DNA from 2 places in the Desulfosporosinus youngiae DSM 17734 genome. Region 2 is predicted to be linked to the other one. Evidence: riboswitches for the same ligand, from Rfam matches in the RefSeq annotation. Region 2 holds a riboswitch; the other holds the start of a gene.
The links. A riboswitch is a leader RNA that binds a small molecule or an ion and turns the genes downstream of it on or off. The one in region 2 is predicted to bind lysine.

Region 1: another riboswitch for lysine. It lies ahead of dapA (4-hydroxy-tetrahydrodipicolinate synthase); the one in region 2 lies ahead of lysA (diaminopimelate decarboxylase).

What each region holds. Positions count from the first base shown of each region.
Region 1 covers NZ_CM001441.1:5,370,277-5,376,528, forward strand. The annotation lists gene DESYODRAFT_RS24890 (BCCT family transporter) at 1-837, opposite strand, end outside; gene DESYODRAFT_RS24895 (LysR family transcriptional regulator) at 1,362-2,267, shown strand; gene dapA (4-hydroxy-tetrahydrodipicolinate synthase) at 2,633-3,523, opposite strand; lysine riboswitch at 3,610-3,785, opposite strand; gene DESYODRAFT_RS24905 (hypothetical protein) at 4,245-4,706, shown strand; gene DESYODRAFT_RS24910 (hypothetical protein) at 5,047-5,382, opposite strand; gene DESYODRAFT_RS24915 (hypothetical protein) at 5,917-6,252, opposite strand, start outside.
Region 2 covers NZ_CM001441.1:4,406,740-4,412,991, forward strand. The annotation lists gene DESYODRAFT_RS20400 (response regulator transcription factor) at 1-351, opposite strand, end outside; gene DESYODRAFT_RS20405 (CGGC domain-containing protein) at 702-1,055, shown strand; gene DESYODRAFT_RS20410 (IS5 family transposase) at 1,398-2,897, shown strand; gene lysA (diaminopimelate decarboxylase) at 2,957-4,216, opposite strand; lysine riboswitch at 4,308-4,482, opposite strand; gene DESYODRAFT_RS20420 (cell wall-binding repeat-containing protein) at 4,669-6,252, opposite strand, start outside.

The DNA of each region.
Region 1 (6,252 bases), 960 kb from region 2:
CAGCATAACAAAGGCTAATAATCCCATACATAACCAACTATTTAATTCCGACAATTTTTTAATTCCACTATTTAAACCGGAGTAAGCACTATAGCCAAATACCGCTGCAATCACCAGTGTAACCCCAATTTTTACCGCCATAGAATCCTCAATACCCAGCATATTGGCACTTACAGCCGATATCATAGGCACGACCGTTCCTAAGGTAGTCCCTAATCCGCCTACCAGACCGATAACAACAAAGATATCAATAGCTCTGCCAAGCCATCCGTCTACCCTGTCCCCCAATATTCCCCTGCAAGCATAGCTTGGATAGAAGTAGGGTTTTTTTCTTACGTAAATCATGTAGGCAAAGGCGATAGCCCCCGGGACAAAGATAGCCCAGGCCGATATACCCCAGTGAAATATTCCATAAGCAATAGAGAATTGCGCAGCTTGTGCTGAAAATGCCTCACCCCAGAAAGGAGGAAACTTAAGATAAAAAATAGGCTCGGCCATGGACCAATAAACTAAACCGGCTCCGACACCGCCGGTGAACATCATCGATATCCAGCTGAAGTCTGAGAATTCAGGTTTATCATCTTTTCCGCCCAATTTTACATTGCCATATCTGCCAAAAGCCAGCCAAAGTGAAAACACTACACAACCCAAAGCAAATAATAACCATAACCAGTCCATTCTATAGGTTATAGCTTTTAAGATGGTTGAAACATAAGGTTGCAGCTCCGTACCAAAAATAAGCATTGGTGCATATAACACAACACATAAAATGGCACTGCCCCAGAAAACAACAGGATTAATACGAGCATATATACCTTTAGACTTCTCTTGTGACAAGTTATTCACCCTTTCTTGTGATTTAATCTGAGATTCTTTGATTCAACTACTTATTGTCCTGAAATAACCATCAAAACCTCCTATAAATTAATCCACAGGAGCCAGTACTATTGAAACGATAATTAACTTTAATTAGACTGTCCAAGGGCTTGGGGTCATATTATGGCACCCCACTTGTAAAAATTAATAAATCGAAATAAGAGCGTTAACTTTTCTCCCTTCATAAATTTATGTTTTAATTGTGATTTCCATCACTTATTTGCAGATTATAAGGTAATATAGCTTTATCTGTAAAATACTTAGTGATTATGCCCCCTATAGTTAATATAGAGGAAGATTATTAAATTTTTCTATAGTTAAATTTTTACACCTAACTGTAACTTCCAAATAATAGGTTGAATTATTATTGTTTTCTCACTTTGTTATCTGAATAACTCATAGTATAATGAGAAGTAATCGTTAAGTTCAAACCTCATAAAATAAACTCTAAATCCCAAATTAAGCTGTCAAGGATGGTTAGAAATATGCGCTTAGAACAATTATCCTATTTAATTGCTGTCCATGAATCTAAATCGATTTCTCTTGCCGCCGAACGCTCCCATATTTCACAGCCTGCGCTTAGCTCTGCCATCAGTAAATTAGAGGACGAACTGGGTATTGTTCTGCTAAAAAGAACTAATGCAGGAGCCCAGCTTACTGAAATGGGCGAACAAATTATTGTTGTGGCTAAGGAAGTTCTCAACAAGATTGATGAAATCAAATCCATTGCTCATGGCGATTCAATTGATTTACAGGGTAATATTTCAATGGCTGTTGAACCAAGTATAAACATAACAGTAATGCCTGAAATATTGACAACCTTTAAACATGATCATCCTAAAGTGGATACTATTTTGAAAGTCGGAGAGTCGAATAATATACTAAGGGATGTTCAATCAGGTAAAGCTGATTTTGGGATGATCTTAAAAACCGATGCCTTTTCCAAATCAAAGGATATTAACTACAAAGAATTGTTTTCTGATGAGCTGGTCATCATTTCCGGGAATAATTGTGAGATGACTAAAGGGTCTTCCACTATGACTCTTAAGCAGGCCCTATCTTTGCCTATTCTTTTATACAACACTGAATATATCACTGATTGTGGCGTATCGAGTGTATTGCAAAGATATGGTGATATTAATGTGTCTTACAGGGTTGACAACCTAGAGATGATGGAAAAGATTCTGTCTCAAGGAAAAACAATTGCCTTCGTCCCTCAGTTTATGGCTGATGAATACGTAAAATCCAGTAAAATAAAAAAAATCGCCCTCAGCGATGCGCATTTAGAGGTTATAATCCTTTTAATATGGCTGAACCGCCATCATCTCTCTTTAGTCGAAAAAGAATTTATTAAGGTCATTAAAAACGTCTGCTCCAAAAGGTATAAGTGAAACTTGCAAGCCGTAGCCTCGGGCCGTACTCTCTGACACTTACGTTCAGACAAACAAAATAGTCCATTAAAGTCGAGATAAATTTTTGTTATCTCGACTTTTCCAGTTATGCCCGGAATTGAAGTCAACTGTCAACCTCGATTGCTTATGGCGAAGTTAATTAAATTCATACTAAAAACGATGCTTAATTTTTAACCCCCAAAAGCCGAAGGGGCTGTCTCAAAAATAAATGAAGACAGCCCCTTTTTATGTTCTTAATTGTATTAAAGATTGTGCACTACTATTACATTTTTCAGCCCAAGGATAGCGAAACTACCCTATTGCCAGATAGATTTGCCGGTCTCGTCCTGTCTCTATGATCTTCCTCAAACGTTTAATCCATGTGCTCTCATAAGAGAGACCAACTTTTCACGGTTTGTATCCTCCATTGTTGTAAGAGGGGATCTGAGATAATCCTTGCAGAAACCCATAGCTGCCATAGCAGCCTTGACCGGAATAGGGTTTACTTCGCAAAACAGTGCCTCTATAAGGGAGTAAAGTTTATATTGCTGCTCTGCACTGCCTGCAATGTCACCCTTAAAGAAACGTGTGCAAATCTCACGTGTCTGTGCCGGCATGACGTTAGAAATCACAGAAATGCCGCCAACTCCGCCAAGCGCCATAAGTGGAACCAACTGATCGTCATTGCCTGAATACAAATCAAGCTTACCATGCACACGCGCCATGGTTTCAACAACTTTGGAAATGTTGCCATTTGCTTCTTTAATCCCTACTATATTTTCGTGTTCAGCTAATGCCTCGTAGGTTGCAGGCTCAATATTTATCCCCGTCCTTGAAGGCACATTATAGAGAATGATAGGCTTAGTACTCTTGTCGGCAATTTGAGCAAACATTTTAATCAGGCCTTTTTGCGTAGCTTTGTTGTAATAAGGGGTAACTACGAGCATTGCATCCGCACCTGCTTCGCAGGCACAATGCGTGAGATCATGCACGTATTCGGTGTCATTGCTGCCTGTGCCGGCAATAACCGGCACTCTGCCTCCTGCATGCTGAACGGCAAATGTAATTGCTGCTCTGTGCTCGGCGTCAGTCAGGGTCGACGCTTCGCCTGTGGTTCCGCAAATTACCAGAGCATCAATCCCTTCTGCAATTTGCCAATCGATCAATCTGCCAAGCTGTTCATAATTAATTCCTGTTTCGTCCAGAGGAGTGATGAGAGCAGTGGCGATACCTTTGAAAACAGTGTTCTTTTTCATGTTAATTCTACGTCTCCTTTTATACAAAAAAATAGCTGATACGGAATCAGCTACTAAATTACCCTATGATTTTCCAATCATACTGTAATATAGATAGCTCTCCGCAAACGCGACAATTGAACAAATCTTATTTTGTTCAACCAGCCCAGTCCCCACGTAATTGGGACCAACTTCGGCATCTACACCTTTCACCGAAGCTACGGTCTTACGTAAACCTTAACAACTTCGGATACTGATTGTACAATGCACCTCTATCAGTTCTATTAAGTCTATCCATATATTGCTATACTTGTCAAGCCTAAATTATCAACTGCGTTTTCCTAAGCTTGACACATGAAATTAACCTCTTGATTTTTAGTGATTTCAGTGTCCTGCGATCTGTGGGGCTCAACAAAATCCTCAGGATTGAAGAAAAATCCCCTCGGTTTAAGCCGCTTTCACTAAATCCTGAGTATTTTCTAAAGCTGAGGATAAGGATAAGCATAATAAAATCCGTATATAAGAATAGGCAGTCGGAAATTCTGCACGGGCTCCCGCCACCACGGTTAAAAAAATGAAAATAGGTTACAATTAACATCGGGGTTCGATAGAGAAGTTTATCCCCTCCGAAGTACAGGACAGCACAGGATAGAAATAGAAGTCCCATGATTGAATCAAAAAGATAGGATTATTATGTTGATAGTTACGGTAGGGTTAAGCAAAACATAGGGAGGACCGTAAGATGAAAATCATTGACCTTAAAGACAGATTTGCAAGGAGCTTGGTTGCCGGATTTTTTGCTTCTTTAGTATTATTAGCTTTAAATTTATTTTCTTATTATATACTCCACTTAAGTCAGCGCCGTTTTATAAACTATTCAGCTTTAATGATCTTTGGGAGACAATTTAATAACTTTCCTGAGGCTTTTGTAAGTTCCATTGCTCAAATTTGTTTTTCCACTTCTTTGATTGTTATTTCTAGTTATCTTATTCTTAAGGAAAAAAGGGAAACTTATTTATTGAGAGGGTTGTTTGTTGGTTTTGGAAGCTGGTTCGCAATTTTGTCCTCGTGTTATATCATTGGAATCCATAACACATTATTGATGGATCTAGGATCAGCTATTTCCTTTTTTATCGCTTCTCTTATTTGGGGCATATTGGGTGCTTGGCTTTTGCATATATTGGATGAACGGTACGAATCCTGAAGGGAGTCAAACTCAATTCAATAATCCTGCCCATACATAAACTGCGGTAAATAATTCCCGTATCCCCGGCTTGTTGCATCTCAAAATCCCAAACGTTTGGGATTTTGAGATGCACATTTCTATTTTAGTGGCAAAATTCAACTGACAATATCATTCGTGGACACATGATCACAGGAAAACTGATAAACGTCTGCTTTTCTCCGGAAGGGCTAATCCGGCATGTCCCTATATTCTATGAGTTTGCTGTCCGAGAGGTGCCATACCATTTAAAAAATTAGGGCATGTCCCAGAAAAGACAACGTTGTCTTTTCTGGGACATGCCTTGGATTGCCCACTTCTGTCACCATATTGATCCTATGAATCTCCAATACGGGATGCAAAGGACGACCGTTAGCAGCACAACAATACCATAGCAAAGGGCAACATAGCGACCTTGCCTGTGATTAAAAGCCTTCCCCCCCGTACTGTAGTAAGCCATAAGATAGGTTGGCGATTGATAGGGGAAAAAGAAAGGATCGATTGTCAAGAGAATTACAAACACTAACACCCATGGATGGATACCGGCTTGGCTTGCCAAGGGGGCTAATGACAGGGTGAGAAGAATAAGCGCCGGATCATTCTCCAGATCCTTCGCATAAAGGGACGCTAAGTTCATATATTCTAAAGCTTTTTGCATGTCTCCATGCATCCGATATATTTCAGCCGATTTTTCATACATACGAGAAAGTTTGATCTATTTATTCGTTTAAGGTATTTCCATTTGCATCCCGTTCCTCCCCAGGAATTCCCCAGAGGATAATCGCCTGGTTTCTGCTCAAATTCGGAATCGATTCCGAATTTGAGCTACATTCATAACACATACAACTGCTTCTTCTGCAGTATTTCCGATGGTCTGTCCCAGATCCTGAGGCAATTGTAGAGCTGCTGCGCTGAACGCACTCCAGTTTGAATTACCTTAAGAACTATATCAATAAAATTATTCCCAGGATAAAAAACAAAAAACGCCCCTCCATAGGAGGGGCGTGACAGAGGAGGTAAGAGAGACAGCGGTCTATATTTCAACCGTTATGTCCAAGTATTTTTCGGCCATATTTAGTATAGAACAAATATGTTAACGTTACGTGACCTTGATATGTAGAATGTGTTAAACCTTATAATGGAAAAAGCCCCTCCAATTAAGGATAGGGCTCTCGCCATGTCTTAAAATAATTTACCCATGATCAATTCCCTTTACTTCCTGAACAGCTTCTTGCTTTGGTTTTTGATGAACGTCGGTAGAGTTTAATTCTGTTAGATAATTCTTCGCGCTGGCATAAAGTGTTCTGGCCATATTTTCAAACATCGAATAAGTCATAACCATTCGTACCGCTCTCGGCAGTAACTCATATCCCTTACTAACCACAAAACTAAATTTCTGATCACCAACCTCCAATACAAGGGCCTCTGCTTGCTTTTCTACCTGCAGCATCAGAGAAAGGATTATTTTTGTTGCTTTTGCCTTTCCTTGAGACACCAAGAAAACAACAAAGCCGCTAACCAATAAAAT
Region 2 (6,252 bases):
GATTCGGGCGAGTAGTTCCTCGAAGCTAAAGGGTTTTACCATATAATCGTCCGCACCCAGCTTAAGTCCTTTAACACGATCATCCACTTCCTCCTTTGCTGTGAGCATGATAATCGCTATATTCTCAGTTTTTTTGAGCATACGGCACACTTCAAATCCATCCATGCCAGGCATCATCACATCAAGAATGACAATATGAGGCTTAAATTGCTTGACCAAGCTCACCGCAGTCATCCCGTCTTGGGCCGTTTCCACTTCAAACCCCTCATTGATAAGGCCTATCTCTAAAAAGTCTAAAATATTAGGTTCGTCGTCAACCAGCAATACTTTAATTCCTGTTAGTTTTTGCATACATCTTCTCCTCGCCTATGCCCATACACGCAAAGCGGTTTATTACTATCTAATTATAAAGCTTAACTAAATAAAGGAAAGCTTAAACCAGGCTCTTCAGCCTCCAATAATTTATTGTTTTAGCTAATTATGCAGGACAAAGCTGAATGTAGGCTGAATGACCCCTGAACGTTCTCTTAAAACTCAAAGCATAGGCGCTTTTGGGATCACATCAAGTATGCAATAAAGCACGAATCAGTCTTTTAATATAATTCGCGCTCTCTGTAGAAAATTATCCAATTCCGTCCAGAAGGATTTTAGGATTAGTTATAGAATAATGTTCATAACTAAAAAAAAGGGGGATTAGACTAATGGCTAATATTTTAATTGTTTCTTGTGCAAAAATACGCGATGTAAGTTGCGTAGCTTGCCTGAAGTGTTTTAAAGCAGCTGACCTTAAAGAAGGCGAGTTCAAAAAGTATGACTCCGTTAAGATCGTGGGTATTAGTGGCTGCGGTGATTGCCCAGGCTTAGTTATGCCTAAAATCAATTTGGTTATGGAAATGGCCGATTATTTGATGCAGGATATCGATGCTATTCATATTGGCTCCTGTATAGTCCGGGCCAGAAACACTGCTGCCTGTCCCATTGACCTTGACGGTATCAAGGCGAAGCTGGAAGGAAAATTCGGGAAGCCAGTGGTTATAGGAACCCATAATTACTAATTAATTTCAGGGGTTAGCCGGTCTCTGCTGTACAGCAACACTTTATATTAAAAACGCCGAAATCAGGCCGGGTGGTCTGATTTCGACGTTCGTGTTCGTCATTATAACTTATATTGTAAAAAACGAGAATATTTTCCTGGAGTCATGTCTGACAGATGGAACCCTGACACAGAAAAAGAGCCCGCTGGCAAAGCAGGCTCTTTTGTATTTAGGGCTTGCTAACGAGTGCTAAACGCCAGGGAAAAACCTGATTTAACAAGGGTTTTTGGGCATTTACGTCGAATCTTTAGTGCAAGGAAATATGAATTTAGATTAAAAAAACCGTGCACTTGGAGGTTGAAAATGTACCGTAAACCGAGTCCCCAGCTAACCATAGATGATTTCATCCTGCCTTTTTCGGGGAAACTGGATCCCGAAAATCGTTGGGTTCAATTAGCTAATATAATTCCTTGGGATGAGTATGAAAAAGAATACGCCCATATGTTTCCGAGTGATCGTGGCAATGTGGCCAAACCGGTCCGTATGGCACTCGGTACGTTAATCATCCAAGCTCGCTGCGGTTATACTGACCGTGAAACGGTTCAGCAGATTACGGAGAATCCTTATCTCCAATGGTTCATAGGCCTCAAGGAGTTTCAATTGACTCGTCCTTTGACTCCAGTCGCCCTGGTGAAATTTCGCAAGCGCTTTAAGAAAGACCGCATGGCTAAAATCAACGAGCGCATTGCTTTAGCTGAGCGGGCGGCAAAAACATCTGAAAAGGAAGCCGAGAAGAACGATGATGATCAACAAGGACCTAATCTTCCGGATGCGGATAAGGAAGAGAAGAAAACCCCTGCTGACTCTGATTCAGAAGAATCCAAACCGAATCAAGGTATGTTGATCCTTGATGCCACCTGCACACCGGCCGATATAAAATATCCGACAGACCTCGGACTGCTTAACGAATCCCGCGAGAAACTGGATGAGATCATTGATACGCTTCATAAAGCGAAGGGTAAAGCAACCAAACGGCCGAGAACTTACCGTGAAAAAGCGAGAAAAGCTTATCTGAGTGTGTCTAAACAGCGGAGTCCGAGAAAGAAGCAACTTAGAAAAGGCATCAAGCAGCAATTGCAATATTGTAAAAGAAACCTTCGCCACGTTGACCAAATGCTGAAAGAAATTCCCTCAGGCTTTGAAGCCTTAAGCAACCGACAAGTCAAGTTATTGGAAACCATTCGAACCGTAATTGAGCAGCAGGAAACAATGTATAAGACAAAACAACATCAGATACCGGATCGAATCGTCAACCTCTATCAGGATCATGTCCGACCGATTGTACGCGGCAAAGCCAGTGCCAAAGTAGAATTCGGGGCTAAGGTAGCCATAAGCATCGAGAAGGGATTCTGCCGCATCGAAAAATTGTCTTGGGACGCGTTTAATGAAGCAGAAACATTGATAGATAGCGTAGAGCGTTACAGAGCCCGTAATGGATGCTATCCTGAGGCGGTGCTGGCCGACAAGATATACCGTAACCGCAAAAATCTGGCGTATTGCAAAAACCACAACATCCGGCTCAGCGGTCCCAAACTAGGCAGGCCCTCAGGAGATGCCCTGAAAAAAGTAGAGAAGGCCATTGAACGGATGGATGCCAAGATGCGTAATGCTGTAGAAGGCAAGTTTGGCGAGGGTAAAAGGAAATATGGCCTTGATCGTGTTTATGCTAAATTGAAAGAAACAGCAGAGTGCATGATTAGCATGCAATTCTTTGTCATGAACTTGGAGCATAAGCTCAGGGTTCTTTTTGTCCAAATTTTGAAGAGGTATTTTCAAATTACAGATATTGGTGTATTTGCGTAATCGAACGAATAAAAAGGATTCGGTTAGCAAGCCCTATTTAGAAGCAGACTTATTTAAAATTAATCTTCCAACCCCGAGAAATCTAACGTAGCGAAGAGATCTTCAAGCGTCTCAGCCCGTCGGATCATTTCCACACTGCCGTCCGTCTTGAGGAGCAGCTCTGCCGAGCGTAATTTACCATTATAGTTAAATCCCATAGCATGGCCATGGGCCCCGGCATCATGGATGACGACAATATCTCCAATATCCATCTTAGGCAGCGCTCTATCTATGGCAAATTTATCGTTATTCTCACACAGACCTCCTGTGACATCATAAATCTGATCACACGGCCAATCCTCTTTTCCCATCACTGTAATGTGGTGATAGGCACCATAGAGAGCAGGACGCATTAAGTTGGCCATGCAGGCATCTAAACCAACATAATTTTTGTAGATTTCTTTTTTATGCAGCACCTTGGCAACCAAATAACCATAGGGACCCAAGATCATCCGTCCGCTTTCCAGAGAGATCTTTAATGGGTCCAAGCCTTTATCAACAATCAGTTGATCGTAGGCCTCCTTGATCCCCTTACCTATCATCTCAAGGCTAACCGGCTCTTGATCCGGACGATAAGGAATACCAATCCCTCCGCCGAAATTAACTAATTCAATTTTGATCCCTAGCTTATCGTAGATCTCTCCTATTAGCTTGAACATCATAGTGGCCGTCTCAATAAAATAGTTAGGATCAAGCTCATTCGAAATAATCATCGTGTGGATTCCGAAGCGTTCGACTCCTTTTTCCCGGGCAATTTGATAGGCTTCGAAAATTTGAGATTTGGTTAAACCATATTTAGCATCAGCAGGTTTCCCGATAATCGCATTTCCGCCCTCGCGCAGATCACCAGGATTATAACGGAAAGAGATAATTTCAGGCATTCCTGCACTTTTCTCCAAAAAATCAATATGAGTAATATCATCGAGATTAATGATTGCACCTAATTCTTTCGCCTTTTGATATTCTTCAGCAGGGGTATTATTAGAAGAAAACATAATATTTTCGTCAAGAATCCGAGCCTTTTCCGCCAGAATAAGTTCTGCGATCGAACTGCAATCCGCTCCGAATCCTTCCTCCCGCAAGATTTTAAGGATATAGGGGTTCGGTGTTGCTTTGACAGCAAAGTATTCTTTGAACTCAGGAGCCCAACTGAATGCTTCTATTAATCTACGGGCATTTTTCCGAATGGCCTGTTCATCATAAATATGAAATGGTGAACCATACTGATCGATCATTGTCTCTAACTGCTGCTTGCTAAAAGGTAATGTTTTTTCTGCCACGAATGTTTTCCCCCTACTACAATTTAATCTCCAACTATAAAAAGCAGTTTAATGAGCGCACTCTTAAACTGCTTAAATATGCAAGCGAATTTTAAGTGATAGTGCTCCACCCAATGACTAGGTGACAGTTATGTACCTATTAAATACATAACCAGTAAAAGTCCTTATGCCACAGCCTTTTACTTCGGCGATTATTCCTTTCGGCACACTTCATCGCTGGATTGCTTGGTGTACTTACTCTTAATAACCGCACCTCTATCTAATTTATCATTGGTTTATTATGCAATAAAGGCTTGATAAAAGTCAAGTAACTCGTTTAGAGATGGGTTAATAAAAATAAGCGGCAATCTTGTAGCATCTCTCTCGCAAAGTAAGGGTAAACCTGTCTGGAAGTAAAAAAGGCTTCGAATAGCACAATGCATCCGAAGCCTTCATTTAAAAACCTAATAATCTTAGTCAGGCAAATCCGTCTTAGCATAATCCATTGCTGATTCAGGGCTCGAGCCGGCACTGTTTGCCGCTCTTACTTTGTAATAATAGGTTGTATCTGCCCAGAGGCCTGTATTCGTGTAACTGGTGGTGGAAACTGTTGCAATATGAGAGTAGGTTCCGGAAGAGGAAGTGGCACCGTAAACATAATAGGATGTGGCATTACTGACTGAATCCCAGGTTAGATTAATTTGACTGGAACTCACCGCCGTTACCTCTAACCCTGTCGGAGCCGCTGGTGTATCGTAATCATCATAATCTTCTTCATCAATGTTGATAAGAATACTGTTGGGTACTACAACTATTCCTCCAAAAATAACTTCTTTCTTAATACTCCTAATTTTGCTCTTAAAGAAGTTTATGGTAACCGGATCTACAGGATCACTGACTAAAAACACGGGGGAATTTGTTATAGAAGCTAAGGCGGCCCCGGCTAGGGCATCGGCATAGTTTTCCCCGGTTGATTCATAACATGTGCTGAAATCAAGTTCATCAGCAAATTCTTTAATAATACTAATATTTGTATCATACCTGGTATTTCCGCTTAATCTTCTGGGAGAGGGAAGTTGTTTAAGGACATTATCGCTGATGATCCCTGTCCCTCCCACTACATAGGTGCTTTGGGCATTTTTTTCTAAATACCCTTTGATGTTTTCAGGTAATTTATCTTTGGGGGTGAGTAAAATAGGCATTCCTTTCATGGCAGCTATGGGCGCAATGGATAAAGCATCGGGAAAGGTCTCTCCACTGGCAATCACCGCTTGGTCAAATTCCCCGATTGCCTGGGCAATTTTGATCGATGTGTCATATTTATCAGTCCCAGCGATCCTGGTTACCCCTATCCCCAGGTCTTTTATACTTTGCTCAACTCCGGAGGATATAATACCGGTTCCACCGATGATAATTACTTTTTTCACCTTTAAACGGACGAGCTGAGTCTTTGTTTGTTCGTGCAAGATATTCTTAGTTGTTAGTAATAAAGGAGCGTTATATTTTTGGGCAAGAGGAGCGCTGCATAAGGCATCCGCGAAGTTCTCCCCACTTACGATAACAGCATAGTAAGAAGTGATCCATCCAGACTTAGCAACTTCTGCAGAGGTTCCATACATATCCTCGCCGGCTAAGCGATCAGACTGGATATCCGAGGAAGGTTCTGTAGGAATGGTGCCATCTGTCTTAGCAGTGATTGCATAAGCACTTGAGGAATAGCCGCTGCTGCTCCAGTTGTTTACAGCAGTGACTTTGTAGTAATAAGTAGTATTCGGCGATAAGCCGGTATCGGTATAGTTCGAAGTAGTTGTTGTCGAGATCTTGGAGTATGTTCCTGAAGAAGCCGTCGAGCGATATACGTAATAGGATGTTGCTTCACTCACGGAATCCCAATCCAGATAGATCCTGCTGGAACTCTCGGCCCTTGCGGTCAGATCTGTTGGAGCGGATAGATCTGACTCGTCAGATCTATCTGTCGTTGCATAATCTCTAGAAGAATATTCACTTGTTTTTGAATTCCTGACTGCCTTGACCTTATAGTAATAAGTGGTGTCTGA